4 regions of the Streptomyces sp. NPDC022910 genome follow, and region 3 is predicted to be linked to each of the others. Evidence: riboswitches for the same ligand, from Rfam matches in the RefSeq annotation. Region 3 holds a riboswitch; each other region holds the start of a gene.
What was found. Region 3 has a riboswitch for cyclic di-AMP ahead of ACZ3TS_RS38355 (M23 family metallopeptidase). Riboswitches for the same ligand answer to the same signal wherever they lie in the genome.
Positions count from the first base shown of each region.

Region 1 (4,167 bases), on a different contig from region 3:
CCACTACCGGATGCGCGGAGACGTCGTCGAGCGCTGGGTGACCCTCGCCAACGACGGCCCCGCCCCCGTCGAACTGCTCCGTGCCGACTCCGCGACCTGGACCCTGCCCGAGCGCGAGGGCTGGCGGCTGTCGCAGCTGCACGGCCGCTGGGCGGCCGAGTCCCGGCTCGTGCGGTCCGACCTCACATACGGTGAGAAGGTCATCGGCAGCCGCCGCGGCCACACGGGACACCAGCACCTGCCCTGGGTGGCGCTCGACTCGGAGGCGACCGAGGAGCACGGCGAGGTCTACGGCTGCGCGCTCGCCTGGTCGGGCAGCTGGCGGATCGCGGTGGCCCAGCTCCCGGACGCGCGCGTGCAGATCACCGGCGGGGCCGGGTACGACGACTCCGGCCTGCTGCGCCTGGCGGCCGGGGAGACGTACACCACGCCCGTCTTCGCGGGGCTGTGGAGCGACGGCGGATTCGGCGGCGCGAGCCGTGCCTGGCACGCGTACCAGCGGGCGTACGTCATCCCGGACGCCGACCGGGACCGGCCCGTGCTCTACAACTCCTGGGAGGCCACCGAGTTCGACATCTCCGAGGAGCAGCAGGAGGCGCTCGCGCGGCGGGCGGCGGAGATCGGGGTCGAGCTGTTCGTCGTCGACGACGGCTGGTTCGGCGCCCGCACCAGCGACCGCGCCGGGCTCGGCGACTGGCTGCCCAACCCCGACCGCTTCCCGTCCGGCCTCAAGCCGCTCGCCGACTTCGTGCACGGCCTCGGCATGCAGTTCGGCATCTGGGTCGAACCCGAGATGGTCAACCCCGACAGCGACCTCTACCGCGCTCACCCTGACTGGGTGCAGTACCAGAGTGGGCGAAAGCGGACGGAATTCCGCAATCAACTCGTGCTGAACCTCGCCCGCGAGGACGTCCAGGAGTATCTGTGGGAGCGGCTGGACGGGCTCCTCTCCAGCGCCCCGATCGACTATGTGAAGTGGGACTTCAACCGCTGCTTCACCGACGCCGGCTGGCCCGGGGACCCGTACCCGCAGCGGCTCTGGGTGGACCATGTGCGGGCCCTGTACGCCTTGTTGGACCGCCTGCGGGCCGCGCACCCCAAAGTCGCCTTCGAGTCCTGCTCGGGTGGTGGCGGGCGGGTCGACCTCGGTGTCATGAGCCGTACGGACGAGGTGTGGACTTCAGACAACACCGATCCGCTCGACCGGCTCGCCATCCAGCACGGTTTCAGTCAGATCCATCCGGCCCGGGTCATGGCCGCCTGGGTCACGGACAGCCCGAACACCCAGCTGAACGGGCGAGTCAGCTCGCTGCGCTTCCGGTTCGTGAGTTCCATGGCGGGGGTGCTGGGCGTCGGGGGAGACCTCACGACGTGGACCGACGAGGAGTTGGCGGAGGCCGGCGACTGGGTCGGTCTCTACAAGGAGATCCGCCCCGTCGTCCAGCGCGGCGACCTCTACCGACTGCGGCCGCCGAGGGGCGGGTTGAGCGCTGTCCAGTATGTTCACGGTGACGAGACGGTCGTCCTCGCGTGGCTCCAGGCGCAGCACTACGGCGAGCCGGTCGCCCCGCTGCGGCTGCGCGGCCTCGACCCGGCGGCGACGTATGAATGCCGTGAAACGGGCGAAGTGCACCGGGGTGCCGTGCTGTTGCATCACGGGCTGCCGACCAGCCTGCACGGCGACTTCGATGCGACGGTTATCCGGCTGCGTCGCATCTGAGTGTTCTGCCCGAATTGGAGCCTTCATTCCAACTCGCTCTGGAATGAGGGCTCCTGAAATTACAGCACGTGAGCAGGGTCATAACCGTGACGTACGGTTGTCGCCATGTTCACGTAATTCGGGCGCTTTTCAGGGGGATTGAGAGCGGCTCGCAATCCCGTATCGACGGAGGGTGACGGGGAATTCCCCCAAGGATCAAGAGAAATCCGAGCGCCGGGAACCGGCCGGTTGTGGCCGCGTGTCCCGGTCGCTTACGTTCCCCCTCGATCCGGGTGGAACGCCTAATCCTGCCGCCGCCCGGGGCCCGCATACTCACCCGTGCCCGGCAGGAGCGGGGGACCCACAGGTACGTCGCCTGTTCCGGTCTCCGGAACGGCTAGGGGTAAAGCCGCGCGCAATCGCGGCCGGACATCTCCAGTCCGCACCCGACAGCTCACCTCGCAGGCGCAGGAGAGGAATTCGCCATGCCCGCGAAGGGTAAGCACCGCCGTCCCAAGTCCCGGCGTTTCACCCGTTCCATCGCCGTCGCCGGAACCGGCGGCGCCACGCTCGCGCTGCCGTTGATGGGGGCGAACGGCGCCCATGCCGCCACCCCGACGGCATCCGCTGCCGAGAAGGCCGCCACCTCCGTTCCGGTCGCCGCCGAAAAGAGCGGCGCCCGGGCGAACGGCGCCAGGATCTACACGGTGCAGGCCGACGACTGGCTCGCGAAGATCGCTGACGAGCAGCACGTCAGCGGCGGATGGCAGAAGCTCTACGAGGACAACCGCTCCGTGGTCGGCTCCGACCCGTCGCTGATCCACCCGGGTCTGAAGCTGGCACTCCGCGGTGACCGCGCCGCGTCGCAGACGACCGACCCGTCCGCCACCGAGTCCGAAGCCTCCGCGCCCAGCACCACGACGGCAACCAAGCCCACCACCACCGCGACCGGCTACACCCTGCCGGTCGCGGCCGCCGCCATCGGCACCGGCTACCACGCCGCGGGCAGCATGTGGTCCAGCGGATACCACACCGGCGTGGACTTCATCGCCCCGACCGGCACCAGCCTCAAGGCCATCGCCGCGGGGACGGTCGTCTCGGCCGGCTGGAGCGGTGCGTACGGCAACCAGGTCGTCATCAAGCTCGCCGACGGCTACTACGCGCAGTACGCCCACCTGTCGCAGATCTCCGTCGCCGGGGGCCAGGCCGTGACCCCGGGTCAGCAGATAGGCTTGTCCGGCGCGACCGGCAACGTCACCGGACCGCACCTGCACTTCGAGATCCGCACGACCCCGGACTACGGCTCCGACGTGGACCCGGTCGCCTACCTGCGCTCCCACGGCCTGAGTGTCGGCTGACGCCGTCGGCCGCCCGCCGCCTTCGGGAGGCCGGACCCCCGTTCCCGGGGGTCCGGCCTCCGGCGTTGCCGTTCCGCCGCGCCGGCCCCACGTCCGGTGGCTCACCCGAACACCCCTGATCGGAGGGTTATTCCGGATCGGATCGCATTCGGCGAGTGGTTTATCTCACCGTCCGTCAACCCTTTCCTACGGTCGCGTAGCTCACATCCCAAGGTGAATCATGGGCCGACGTGGCAGACGATTCGAAGAATGACAACAGATCAGTGATCGGGTCGTACGTAGCGGTGGGGGACAGCTTCACCGAGGGCGTCGGCGACCCCGGCCCCGACGGGCAGTTCGTCGGCTGGGCCGACCGGTTCGCGGTGCTCCTCGCCGACCGGCGTCCCGAAGGCGACTTCAAGTACACGAACCTTGCCGTGCGCGGCAAACTGCTGGACCAGATCGTCGCGGACCAGCTTCCGAAGGCCATCGAACTCGCGCCGGACATGGTCTCGTTCTGCGCGGGCGGCAACGACATCATCCGGCCGGGCACCGACCCCGACGAGGTCGCCGAGCGCTTCGAGCGGGCCGTCGCCGACCTCACCTCCGTCGTCGGCACCGTGCTGGTGACGACCGGCTTCGACACCCGTGGCGTCCCTGTCCTCAAGCATCTGCGCGGGAAGATCGCCACCTACAACGGGCACGTCCGGGCGATCGCCGACCGGTACGGCTGCCCGGTCCTCGATCTGTGGTCGCTGAAGACCGTGCAGGACCGGCGCGCCTGGGACGGTGACCGTCTCCACCTCTCGCCCGAGGGCCACACCCGGGTCGCCCTGAGGGCGGGCCAGGTGCTCGGCATCGAGGTACCGGCCGACCCGGACCAGCCGTGGCCGCCGCTGCCGCCGCGCGGCACGCTGGAGGTGCGGCGCGACGACATCCACTGGGCGCGCGAGCACCTGGTCCCGTGGATCGGGCGCCGGCTGCGCGGCGAGTCCTCCGGTGACCGCGTCGTGGCGAAGGGCACCCTGTCGCCGGACGACATCAAGATGCGGATAGCGCAGGCGGTCTGAACAGGACCGCTCATCGGGTACGGCCCGGGCCACGCGCCCGGGCCGCCTGGTTCCTGCGGTC
Region 1 covers NZ_JBVHHL010000032.1:71,008-75,174, reverse strand. The annotation lists gene ACZ3TS_RS27095 (alpha-galactosidase) at 1-1,720, shown strand, start outside; cyclic di-AMP (ydaO/yuaA leader) riboswitch at 2,024-2,180, shown strand; gene ACZ3TS_RS27090 (M23 family metallopeptidase) at 2,185-3,057, shown strand; gene ACZ3TS_RS27085 (SGNH/GDSL hydrolase family protein) at 3,321-4,106, shown strand.
Region 1: linked by a shared signal. The riboswitch ahead of ACZ3TS_RS27090 (M23 family metallopeptidase) and the one ahead of ACZ3TS_RS38355 (M23 family metallopeptidase) in region 3 are both predicted to bind cyclic di-AMP.

Region 2 (4,167 bases), on a different contig from region 3:
TGGCGGCACAGCCCTGGTGCGACGGACGGGTGGGCATGTTCGGCATCGGCCGGGGCGGCCTCGCCTCCCTTCGGGTCGCGGCCCTCGCGCCCGAGCCGCTCAGGGCGGTCGTCGCGGTCTGCGCCACGGATGACGGCTGGGACAACGACGTGCCCCACCTGGGCGCTTCCGCCCTCGCCGCCGGCCTGCCCGCCCGGGCGGCGGCGCTGCTCGCTCTCGTGGCCCGTCCGCCGGACCCGGCGCACGTGGGCACGGTGTGGCGGGACGTCTGGGCCAGGCGCCTGGAGGCGCTGGACCCGCTCGTCCACGCCTGGCCGGCCCACCCGGCGTGGGACGACCACCGGCGACACGGCGACATCCGGGAGGACCACGGCGCGCTCCGGGCGGCCGTGCTCGCGGTGGGCGGCTGGCACGACCCGTACCGGGACACCGTGCTCGGGCTCGTGGAGCACCTTCCGGCCGATCGCGTCCGCGGTCTGATCGGGCCGTGGGCACACCAGTACCCGGACCACGGTCTGCCGGGCCCGGCGATCGGCTTCCTCCAGGAGACGCTCCGCTGGTGGGACCACTGGCTCAAGGACAAGGACACGGGGGTCATGGCGGAGCCGTCGCTGCGGGCGTACATCAGCACCCCGCACCCTCCGGCGACGAGGTACGACGTGCTTCCGGGCCGCTGGGTCGGCGAGCCGTCCTGGCCGTCACCGAACGTCACCCGGGTCTCGTACACGCTCCGGGGTGCGCCCGTACCCGTCCGGTCCCCGATGCACACCGGCCTCGACGCGGGCGGCTTCGTCGCCCGCGGCGACGAAGCCGGCCTGCCTCCCGACCAGCGCGAGGAGGACGCGAGGTCGGTGTGCTTCGAGTTCGAGGCGGCCGAGGAGACCTGGGTACTGGGGCGGCCGAGGGTGCGGCTGCGGCTGACCTGTCCCGTGCCGCGCGGTCAAGTGGTCGCCCGCCTCTGCGACGTGGCGCCCGACGGGTCGTCGACGCTGGTCAGCCGAGGGGCCCTGAACCTGTTGACACGCCGCGGCCCCGACCGGGCGGCTCCCTGGATTCCCGGGGCGACGGAGGACGTGGTGTTCGAGCTGAGCGGGATCGGCCACGCCTTCCCGCCCGGGCACCGCATCCGCCTCGCCGTCTCCTCCGCGTACTGGCCATGGCTGTGGCCCCAGCCGGGTTCGGAGGCCGGCTTCACGCTGGACCCGGCGGGCAGCTCGCTCGAACTACCGGTGCGGTCCCGGGAGTCGGGGCCGGACATCACCTTCGGGGAGCCGGAGCAGTCGGAGCCACTCGGCGTCAGCGACGCTGCCACGCTCGACGAACCCCGCCCGGAGCGCCTGGTGGTGCGGGACGTCGCGAGGGGCGAGTGGCTCCTGGTGGTCGACCCGCGCCACAACGGCACCCGTGTGTACCCCGACGGCCTCGAAGTCACCGAGGACGCGCTGGAGGCGTACACCATCGAGGACTCGGGCCCGCTGACCGCGCGTACCCGCTGCGACTGGTCGGTCCGGCTGCACCGTCCGGAGCGGGGATGGGACGCAAGGGTGGAGACCCACTCCGAGATCACCTGCACCGCGGCGGACTTCGTCACCTGGAACGAGGTCGTCTGCAAGGACGGCTACGAGGTGGTGTTCCACCGGACGTGGGAGGGGCGGATCTCCCGCACGGCGGGATAGACGGCGGCGCCACCCGACTGCCTATTTGCACCATGGATAGCGCAATGTCCAAGTCTCGAGCAGGCGGACTCCACTCACACCCCTGTCCATTTTGTCCGAATTGATGCCCGATTTACCTTAATTGCCAATTGTGATCCAAGTAAGGGCGAAGTGAAATGGGTCACGCGCCCGCCAGGAGAGGCACTCGGGGCGAGTCATCAACGCCCCCTTTGCAAAGGGCAAGTTGAACCCCCCTCAACAAAATTGATCATCTCCCCTATTCCCTGACGTCAGGGTCAATTGGGTCGGAGTGTGAATTCCGAGCTTGTTCCCGACATGTGCTCTCGCATACCTTCCCTTCGACCCGAGCGGAACGCCGAATCCTGCCGCCGCTCGACAACCCATCGACCCAGCACGGCAGGAGCGGGGGACCCAGGTAAGTCGCCGAACCGGACACCACGCCGGAACGGCTTGGGGTGAAGCCGTGCCTCGACACCGAGGACACGGCCGGGCACCTCCCCGCCCGAACCCGACAGCTCACCTCGCAGGCGACGGAGAGGAATGCCACATGTCCGCTTTCGCCCTGCCCGCACGCCGTCGGGACCGCCGCTCCAAGGCCGGCCGCATCACCCGTGCCCTCGCTGTCGCGGGGACCGGAGCCGCCGTTCTCGCCCTCCCGATCCTGGGTGCGACCGGCGCTTCGGCCGCCACCCCCACGGCCACGACGACCAAGGCCACCAGCGTGACGTCCCGCGCCGGCAGCCTCGACAGCTGGATCCGCCAGTCGCTGGTGATCATGCGGCAGCACGGGATCCCCGGCTCGTACAACGGCATCTACCGCAACGTGATGCGCGAGTCCTCGGGCAACCCGCGTGCCATCAACCTCTGGGACTCGAACGCCCAGAAGGGCATCCCGTCCAAGGGGCTCCTCCAGGTCATCGACCCGACCTTCCGGGCTTACCACGTGCCGGGCACGGCCTTCGACCCGTACGACCCGGTCGCGAACATCACGGCCGCGTGCAACTACGCCGCCCACCGGTACGGCTCGATCGACAACGTCAACAGCGCGTACTGAGATGTGCCCGACGGGGCCCCGTCGGCCGGGAACTCTCGACTGAGAGCTCCCGGCCGGCCCTTCGGCTTACGGACTCTCGACTGAGGACTCTCGACTGAGGGCTACCGTCCCGGGAACATTCGCTCGAGGACGACGGCGATGCCGTCGTCCTCGTTCGACGTGGTGATCTCGTCGGCGACCGCCTTGAGTTCAGGGTGGGCGTTGGCCATGGCGACGCCGTGCGCCGCCCATTCGAACATGGGGATGTCGTTGGGCATGTCCCCGAAGGCGACGGTCTCCGACGGGCTCAGGCCCAGGAATTCCGCGGCCAACGCGAGCCCCGTCGCCTTGGTGATGCCGCATGGCTGGAGTTCGACGGTGCCAGGCCCCGACATGGTGACCGTCGCCAGGGAGCCGACCGCGCCACGGGCCGCCGTCGCCAACTCGTCGTCGGACAGGGCGTGGTGGCGCAGCAGGACCTTGCTGATGGGCTCGCACCACAGGTCGTCCCGCCGCCGGACCCGCACCGCGGGCAGTGTGGGGTGCGGCATCAGGTAGCCGGGCTCGATGAGTGTGAGCCCGTGCACCCCGTCCTGGTCGACGGCCGCGTACACCTGTCCCACCTCGGCCTCGATCTTGCCGAGCGCGGTCTCGGCCAACTCCCGGTCCAGAGTGACGGAGAACAGCAGCCGGTCCGCGCCGGCGTCGTACACCTGCGCGCCCTGGCCGCACACCGCGAGCCCCCTGCCGCCGAGGTCGTCGAGCAGCGGCCGCACCCGGGGCGCCGGGCGCCCCGTCACCACGAGGTGCTGTGCGCCGGCCGCACCGGCCCGCGCCAGCGCGGCCCTTGACCGGTCGGAGAGCGTGTCGTCACCACGCAGCAGCGTTCCGTCCAGGTCAGTGGCGATGAGTGAGTATGCGAGGGGTGCGGCCATGATCAGAGAATACGGATGGAAACGCCCCAGCGGTCCAGCGTGAACCGGACGACGTCCGGTATCCCGTGCGCACCGGAAGGCGCACGGAGCCTGCGTCGCACCACGGGTTTCGGCAAACGGCCGCACCGGCCCGACATCGCTTTCCCGCCCACTGTTGAGCCCCGCACCCTCGGCCGGCTCCAGTGCCGTCCGCGTCAGGCGCCGGCCTCCAGCAGGCGGCGCCCCAGCCATGCGGGCGGCCTCCCGGAGTTCGCGTGACCGGACGACACGTAACTGCGCTTTGATCGCGGTGGGTTGCTCGGCGTACCACTCCGGTTCGTCGGTGGTGGCGACACGGCGCGTGGTGCCCGCGTCGATCGCCTCGGACCTGCCCAGGCTGCGCGGCAGCCATCGGGCGACCGCCTCGACGGGCGCGTCGACGACAACCCCGACCTCGTATGTCCGGCCCTCGGCGAGGTGTTCCTCCAGCGTCTCCATCGGACACAGACCAGGTGATGAGGCCCACGCTCCGGCGGGTGGTGAT
Region 2 covers NZ_JBVHHL010000015.1:35,338-39,504, forward strand. The annotation lists gene ACZ3TS_RS16830 (CocE/NonD family hydrolase) at 1-1,676, shown strand, start outside; cyclic di-AMP (ydaO/yuaA leader) riboswitch at 2,020-2,219, shown strand; gene ACZ3TS_RS16835 (transglycosylase SLT domain-containing protein) at 2,224-2,730, shown strand; gene ACZ3TS_RS16840 (HAD family hydrolase) at 2,832-3,644, opposite strand.
Region 2: linked by a shared signal. The riboswitch ahead of ACZ3TS_RS16835 (transglycosylase SLT domain-containing protein) and the one ahead of ACZ3TS_RS38355 (M23 family metallopeptidase) in region 3 are both predicted to bind cyclic di-AMP.

Region 3 (4,167 bases):
CCCTCGGCGTTTCCCCCGTCCTTCGCATCCACCGGTTCGTTCCCGGTCCGTACTCCGGCCGGCTCACAGCGGTCGCCCTCCGCCCCCCTTCCGGAAAGTCTGGACGGGTGGTGCAGCAAGCAGGCGCGCGGTGGTTCGAGGAGTCGCACGACGACCGGGACCGGCCCGGCGGTCGACTGTCAGGCGACCTCGCGCTCGCCGCCGGTGCCGGGAACCTCCCGCCGCCGGGTCGGGTCGAGCGCGAGGCCCGTCGTTACTTCTGCGCGCGGGCGTTCCTGTGCGCCCTGCCCGGGCTGCTCATCGGCGTTGGCGCCTGCTACGACTGCCTCACCCCGTCCGATGTCACGGCCGGGCCGCTCTTCACCGCCGCGCCGCTCGTCGCCGCGCCTCTCTACTCGCTGCGCGGCACCGTTCTCACGGGGGTGGCCGCGGTCGCCGTCGTCCTCACCGTCCACCTCTGGCTCGGGCTCGGTGGGCGGGCCGGCGCGGTCACCGAGACGGTCACCATCGTCACCGTCGCCGTCCTGGCCGTCCTCATCAACATGCTCGTACGGCGCAAGAACGAACGCCTCGCTTCCGCCCGCGAGATCGCCGAGGCCGCCCAGCGAGCCGTGCTGCCGGAGCCCGCGGCCCGGATCGGCGGGCTCGACGTCGCCGCCCGGTACGAGGCGGCGCAGGCCGGTGCGTTCATCGGCGGCGACCTGTACGCCGTGCAGGACTCCCCGCACGGCGTACGGCTCGTCGTCGGGGACGTGCGCGGAAAGGGGATGGGGGCCGTGGCCGCGGTCGCCGTCGTCATCGGCGCCTTCCGGGAGGCCGCCGAAAAGGAGTCGACTCCTGAGGCGGTTGCCCAGCGCCTGGAGCGGGCGCTGTCGCGCGAGGGCATCCGGCGTGACGGGCCCGAAGCGTTCGAAGGGTTCATCACCGCGGTCCTCGCGGAGATCCCGCACGGCGGCGGCGTCGTCCGCGTCGTCAACCGGGGCCACCCCGCACCCCTGCTTCTGCTGCCGGACGGCACCCTGCGCGCGCTGGAGACCCGCGAGACCGCGCTGCCGCTCGGCATGGGCGACCTGGCGGCCTGGCCCGACCGTATGGAGGAGTGGGACTTCCCGCCCGGGGCGACGCTGCTCCTCTACACGGACGGCGTCTCGGAGGCGCGGGACGCGCACGGGGAGTTCTACGACCCAGCCGTCCGTCTCGCCGGCCGTGTCTTCCCCGGCCCCGGTGCCCTGCTGGCCGCCGTCACCGAGGAGGTCGCCCGTCACACCGGCGGCCGTGCCACGGACGACATGGCCCTGCTGGCCGTACGGCGGCCCGAGCGTTCCTGAGCGTTGTCACGGCGGGTGATCGAGCGACCCCCCTGCGCATAACATCTGACACGCCGTCAATACGCGTGTGGCTCATGAGGAGTGGTCAACTCGCCCGTTTTCTCCCGTTCATGGCATGAAAGTCCTGGTCAAGAGCATCAAGGATCTGTCCGAACAGCTTGGAATCCTGGCCCTGGGTCTATTAACGTTCGATAACGCAGCGCGGTCGTCCCAGCCGTCACAAGAGGCGGCTCCGTGCGCATGTGCCGAATCCCGCAAGGGAGCCGGGGAACCACCACCTTGGGGTGAATCGGGCGGGTGCCGTCGTGGAAGCACGGCCGGTATACGCGCGTAGGAGACCTTCCTCTCCGAACCCGTCAGCTAACCCGGTAGGCGAGACGGAAGGAAAGGAGTGCGCCCACGTGGCGTCCAACCCGCCTGCCCAGGGCACCGCGTTCGCTCCGAACGCGACTCAGACGTTCGGTTTCGAACCCCGCAGCGACGAGGGCCCCTGGGAGGAGTGGAACCCCACCGAGGAATCCCTCCCTCCCGTCCGCGGCCGCCACCGCGTCGCCAAGCAGCGCGGGGGAGGACTCGCGCGCAGCTCCACCGTCCTGGGCGTCGGTGTGATGGCCGCCGTCGGTGCGGGCGGCATGGCCACCGCTCAGACCGGCAAGCCGCCGGTGTCCATATCTCTCCCGGATCTCTCCTCGGTCACCGACTCGGCCAAGGCGCTCATCGGTCAGGAGACCGCCACCCCCAAAGGGTCCGCCACCCCTCTGAGTACCGTCGGGGTGACCACCACCGACGCCGCTGCGGGTACCGAGGACGCGGGCGAGGCGCTGCGCGCCCGGATCATCCAGCAGGCCGCGTCCCAGCAGGACCGGGCCGCCGCCGCTGCCGCACAGGCCGCGGAGCAGGCCGCCGCGAAGAAGGCCGCCGCTGCCGCGAAGAAGGCGCAGGACGACGCCGCGGCCAAGGCCGCCGCCGCCAAGAAGAGGGCCGAGGAAGAGGCAAGGAAGAAGGCCGAGGCGGCGCGGCTGGCCGAACTCGCCAAGCAGTACACGCTGCCGACCTCCTCCTACACCCTGACCTCCCGCTTCGGTGACGCCGGCGCCATGTGGTCCTCCGGCTACCACACCGGCCTCGACTTCGCCGCGCCCACGGGCACGCTCATCAAGGCGATCCACAGCGGCACCATCACGGAGGCGGGCTGGGCCGGCTCGTACGGCTACCGCACGATCCTGACCCTCGACGACGGCACGGAGCTGTGGTTCTGCCACCAGTCGTCGATCAGCGTCAGCGTCGGGCAGAAGGTGTCCACGGGCGACGTCATCGGCCGCGTGGGCGCGACCGGGAACGTGACCGGGCCGCATCTGCACCTGGAGGTCCACCCGGGCGGCGGCGACGCGATCGACCCGATGGCGTGGCTGCAGAGCAAGGGCGTCACCCCCTGAGAGCCGTCCTCACCCGACCCCGGCAGTCCTGACGGCCCCCGACCTCAGGACTGCCTGTCGTGGTCTCTGAACCGGAGTACGCGGATCCGGTTTTTGCGGGAACTTTGCGGTGTCCCGGAAGACGCCGGTCCGACACGGGCGTTGACATTGAGCATGACTTCTCTTCGCAAGCTCGGCTCCTCCGACCTCGAGGTCTTCCCGCTGTCCCTCGGCGGCAACGTCTTCGGCTGGACCTCCGACGAGGCGCAGTCCTTCGCCGTGCTCGACGCCTACGCGGCGGCGGGCGGCAACTTCGTCGACACCGCGGATGCCTACTCGGCGTTCGCGCCGGGCAACAAGGGCGGCGAATCCGAGACCATCATCGGCAAATGGGTCAGGGCGCGCGGCAACCGTTCGGACGTCGTCATCGCCACCAAGGTCAGCCGGCACCCCGAGTACCTGGGCCTGACCGCCGCCAACATCAAGGCGGCGGCCGACGCGTCCCTGCGCCGCCTGGACACCGACTACATCGACCTCTACTACACGCACTTCGACATGCCGGAGGTGCCGGTGGAGGAGATCATCGGCGCGTTGGACGAGCTGGTGAACGCGGGCAAGGTGCGCGCCATCGGCGCCTCGAACATCTCCGCAGAGCGCCTCCAGGAGTCCCTCGACTTCTCCGACCGCGAGAACCTGGCGCGGTACGTGGCGCTGCAGCCGCACTACAACCTGGTCTCGCGCGACACGTACGAGGGCGCGCTGCAGGAGGTCGCCTCCCGGGCGGGCCTCGCGGCCGTTCCGTACTTCGCGCTCGCGGCCGGCTTCCTCACCGGCAAGTACCGGCCGGGTACGACGGTCGACTCGGCCCGGGCCGGGCGTGCCGGGGAGTACCTGAAGTCGGAGCGAGGAGTGCGCGTCCTGACGGCCCTGGACGAGATCGCGCAGGAGCGGGGCGCGGAGATCGCCACGGTGGCCCTGGCATGGCTCGCGGGCCGGCCGACGGTGGCGGCCCCGATCGCCTCCGCCCGCACGGTGGAACAACTGCCGGCACTGCTGGCGGTGGGCGAGCTGACGCTGACGGACGAGGAGACGACGAAGCTGACGACGGCGTCGGCGTGAGGAGGCGGCGCAACGCCGGGGCGACCTTGGATGCCTGACGTCGCGCCGACTTCTCGGCGGTGGCGCCGGCGGTGGCGCGTGGGCGCCTGGCGGCGGTCTTTCGACGCGTGACGCCGACGGCGCCCTTCCTCCGCTGTGGTGATCGGCAACGACGGGGAAGTCCGGGTGCCGGACCCTCCGCGGCCGCTACGAGTGATACGGGTTGTGCGACGGATACGGCGCCGCCGGGCCGTACGGCGGTGACCAGTACGCCGGGGCATACCCGTACATCGGCCAGAGCGGTGGCGGAGCAACCGGGGTCAGGG
Region 3 covers NZ_JBVHHL010000078.1:4,857-9,023, forward strand. The annotation lists gene ACZ3TS_RS38350 (PP2C family protein-serine/threonine phosphatase) at 108-1,328, shown strand; cyclic di-AMP (ydaO/yuaA leader) riboswitch at 1,562-1,718, shown strand; gene ACZ3TS_RS38355 (M23 family metallopeptidase) at 1,730-2,764, shown strand; gene ACZ3TS_RS38360 (aldo/keto reductase) at 2,918-3,862, shown strand; gene ACZ3TS_RS38365 (PrsW family intramembrane metalloprotease) at 4,049-4,167, opposite strand, start outside.

Region 4 (4,167 bases), on a different contig from region 3:
GCTCGAGGTAGAGGCTACTCGTCAAGTGGTCGAGAACGACCACATCCAGATCGGACCTGCTCGGAAATGAGAAGATAACGAAAGGTCCGGTAACGCCGATGTGTGCCCCGGCGGCGAACGGAAGGAGCTGGAGCCGCACCTGGGGCAGTCTGGCCGCGTGCAGCAGCCGCTTCAGCTGACGCGCCATGACCTCCGGCCCGCCGACCTCCCGGCGCAGCACCGCCTCGTCCAGGACGGCGCTCAGTTCCAGCGGCGGATCGGCGCGCAGCACGTCCTGCCGGGCCAGGCGCACCTCCACCAGGGCATCCAGCTTGTCGTCCTCCAGGGTGCCGACGGCGGCCCGGGTCACGGCCCGGGCGTACTCGGGCGTCTGCAGTAGACCCGGCACCACAGAGGTCTCCAGTGTGCGCATCCCGCTCGCCTGGGACTCCAGACTGATGAAATCGCGGTAGGTCGGCGGCAGCACCCCGCGGTACGCGTGCCACCAGTTCTGCCGCCCGCCGCCGTCCTCCGAGCCCGCAAGCACGAGCAGCAGTTCCCGCAGTTCGGCGTCCTTGACGCCGTAGGCGTCCAGCAGTAGACGTACGTCCGCCGGTTTGACCCCGCTGGCGCCCGTCTCGATCCGGCTCACCTTCGACTGGTGCCAGCCGACGAGGGTGGCCGCCTCACCGCTCGTGAGTCCCGCCCGGGCGCGCAGAGCGCGCAATTCGGCACCGAGTTTGCGGCGGCGTACCGCTGGTCCGTACTGCATGGCCGACTCCTTCCGCACGGCGCGCGGTTTTCACGGCGACGCTAGAGGATGGGCCCGGGTGCTGCCCAAATACGGTCGGTCGTCGGAGAGTTCACCGCTTCGAGCGACAGATATATGCATATCTCGGGGGATCGCACCCGACAGGGCCCCGGTGATGGCAGTCTGGCGCGCAGCACCAAGTCCGGGACCGTTACTCGAACCAACCGCTCCGTGTCGGACTCCGGTCCCGTGGGAAAGGGACGACGTCGCCATGGCAGACCATCAGGAAGCCTCCGTCACTCTGCCGAGCGATCCCGCCTCGGTCTCCGCCGCCAGAAAATACGTCTCAGGCGTCCTCACCGAATGGGGTATGCCGAGCGACGCCGAAGTCGCCGACGCCGTGCGACTGATCGTTTCGGAACTCGCCACCAACGCCGTGCAGCACACCTTCGGGCAGTCACCCACGTTCACGGTCGACATCGCGCTCGACCGGGACGAGTTACTGCGCATCGGTGTCACCGACAGCCACCCGCGCTTCCCCAAACGGCTGCCCGCGGCCGTACAACAGGACAACGGCCGCGGGATGGTGATCATCCGTTGGCTCGCCGCGGAGAACGGCGGCACGCTGAGCGTGCGGCCCACCCGCGAGGGCGGCAAGACGGTCGCCATCGAACTGCCGTGGGCCACGCCGGTGGAGTCGGTCACGGCGGGCGGTCAGCAAGAGCCTTGAAGCCGCGGCTGACCGCGTCCGCGCCCGCTCCGGCTCGTCCGGCACTTCCGGCCGAGGCGCGCCCGCACCCGCCCGTCGGCCGCGGACCACACAGACGCCCCTAGGGAGTCACCGGGAGCCATCCGGCGGTTCCCGGTCTCCCGCTCGTTCTGGAGCCTGAGGTGCTGTGGCGACGGCCCGCTGGACCATCCGGGGCATGAAGCGCCACAGGCCGACGCAGACCAGGAAGGTTCCCGTACCGGCGGCGACACCGGCGACGCGGCCGAGGGACACGTCCACCACGAGCAGTACCGACCCGGTGAACGCCAGGGTCAGCACCAGCAGCCCGAGCGCGGCCAGGCGGGACGAGATCCGCACGATGGCGGGCTTGAGGTTCTGCTGGAAGAGCGCGCGGTGCAGCGCGGCGGGAGCCGTGAACAGGGCCGCGGCCAGCACGGACAGCAGGAGCGTGGTGACGTACGTGACACGCTGGACGGTGTCGAGGGACGGAAAGCGCGGGGTGAACGCCAGGGTCAGCAGGAAGGCGAAGAGGATCTGCACCCCGGTCTGGGTGACGCGCAGTTCCTGCAACAGCTCGGCGAAGTTGCGGTCGGCGCGCTCCAGGGGTGTCTCGTGCCGTGCCTGGGGAGGAGGTCGGTCCGCCATGGTGAACGAGTAACCATTCCGGCCCGCCTCACGCCTCGGTGGGGGTGACGGCGTACGAGCCGTCACCCCACCGGACGGGTCAGCTGACCCGTCCGTACCAGACGCTCTTCGTCCAGATCTTCTGGAGCCTGACCACGTCTCCGGTCTTCGGCGAGTGCCAGATCTTTCCCTTCCCGGCGTAGATGCCGACGTGGTAGACGTACCGGCCCGAGTGGAAGAACACCAGGTCTCCCGCCCTGCGATGGGACGCGGAAATGTGGTGCGTCTTGTTGTACTGCGCCGCGGCCGTGCGGGGCAGTTTCTTGCCCGCCTTCTTGAACGCGTAGAGCGTGAGCCCCGAGCAGTCGAAGCGGCGCGGCCCGGTGGCGCCGTACTTGTAGGGGGATCCCTTCTTGGACGCCGCGATCTGCAGCGCCTTCGTCGCCGGAGTCGCGGCGGTCGCGTCGGTGGCGAGGCCGGGGGCCGCGATGCCGCCGCCGACGGCGGCAAGGGTGAGGGCCGAGGCCGTGCCGGCCCGGGTCAGCAGCGACGGGACACGATTGAGCGCAGTCATGCGCAACCCTTCGTCAGCCGCCTGTGAAGGATGACCTGTCGGATTCGGACTGGCGAAGTAGCCCGGCCGCTCGCGCGGCTTCACCCCAAGGACCGCCCGGATCTCTCCGGTGGCCCGCCTTGCTGGGTCCTCCACTCCTGCCGATCCACTCCTGTCGACCGGTCATCCGGGCGGCGGCAGGATTCGGCGTCCGCCCGGACCGCCCCGCCGCGGTGGCGGGGGCTTGTCGTCAGGAAGGGATCTTCACGCACCGATGTCCGAAAATCACAATGGAACCGGGGGTTTGTGGCATTACTCACCACTCACCCGTTCGGATGGACAGCCGTCCGTTCGGGGGGTGTTGAGGGGCTTGACGAGGCTCGGACCTGCACCGGAGCACGTCATTCCGGCCTGGGACCGGGCGTGTTGCGCATGATTTCCGGGCCCACGGACGGAGGAGCGTCTACTCCGACCGCGGGTCCCCCGTTTGGATCGTTTGTGTCGCGGTGGACGGGGAAGGCCCGATGCCGGAGGGCCGGACCGCCCCAACGTCCCTGTCGCTGTGGGTTGGTCACTACTCGTCAGAGTGCCGGAGGTACCGTGACGCGGGCGGCGCGGCGTTCGCCGTCGAGGACGCGGAGGGCGCGGGCGAGGGTGGGGCCGTGCAGTTCGTTCTCCCCGCGCTGGTGCATCAGCGTCAGCGCCTCGCGCAGGGCTGTTGCCTTGCTCACCAGGGCCTGGGCAGCTCTCAGTCCGCGATACGTGTCTCCGGAGTGCGCCGGGTTGATGCGGCCGAGCAGGTCGACCACGTCGAGGTAACGGTCGATCAACTCGGCCTCGGCGCGGGTCAGCGCGGGCAACGGGGGCAGTTCGGGCGGCAGCATCGGCGGCTCACCTCGCGCCCGGCGCGGTGCGCGACGCCTTGCGGCTCGGGATGATGCGGTCGACGAGTCCGTACTCCACCGCAGCCGGCGCGTCGAGGATCTTGTCCCGCTCGATGTCGGCGGCGATCCGCTCCGGGCTCTGCCCGGTGTGCCGGGCGAGCATCTCCTCCAGTCGCCTGCGGGTGCGTGTCAGTTCCTCGGCCTGGATGGCCAGGTCGGTGGCCTGCCCCTGGATGGGCTCCGGCAGGGACGGCTGGTGGATCAGCACCCGCGCTCCTGGCAGCGCGAACCGCTTGCCCGGTGTGCCCCCGGCGAGCAGGACGGCCGCGGCGGAAGCCGCCTGGCCGAGGCAGATCGTCTCCACGTCGCAACCGACGTACTGCATCGTGTCGTAGACGGCGGTCATCGCGCTGAACGTGCCGCCAGGGGAGTTGATGTACAGCGAGATGTCCCGGTCCGGGTCCAGGTACTCGAGGTGCATGAACTGCGCCATCACGTCGTTGGCCGAGGTGTCGTCGATCGGCGTCCCGAGGAACACGATCCGCTCGTCCAGCAGCTTGGCGTACGGGTCAAGGGTCCGCTGTCCGTAGCCGGTGCGTTCGGTGAACTCGGGCAGGACGTAGCGGGCGGACGGTCGGTTCATGGG
Region 4 covers NZ_JBVHHL010000001.1:134,176-138,342, forward strand. The annotation lists gene ACZ3TS_RS00710 (helix-turn-helix domain-containing protein) at 1-751, opposite strand, end outside; gene ACZ3TS_RS00715 (ATP-binding protein) at 1,002-1,460, shown strand; gene ACZ3TS_RS00720 (DUF6328 family protein) at 1,569-2,105, opposite strand; gene ACZ3TS_RS00725 (C40 family peptidase) at 2,185-2,658, opposite strand; cyclic di-AMP (ydaO/yuaA leader) riboswitch at 2,662-2,857, opposite strand; gene ACZ3TS_RS00730 (hypothetical protein) at 3,219-3,521, opposite strand; gene ACZ3TS_RS00735 (ATP-dependent Clp protease proteolytic subunit) at 3,529-4,164, opposite strand.
Region 4: linked by a shared signal. The riboswitch ahead of ACZ3TS_RS00725 (C40 family peptidase) and the one ahead of ACZ3TS_RS38355 (M23 family metallopeptidase) in region 3 are both predicted to bind cyclic di-AMP.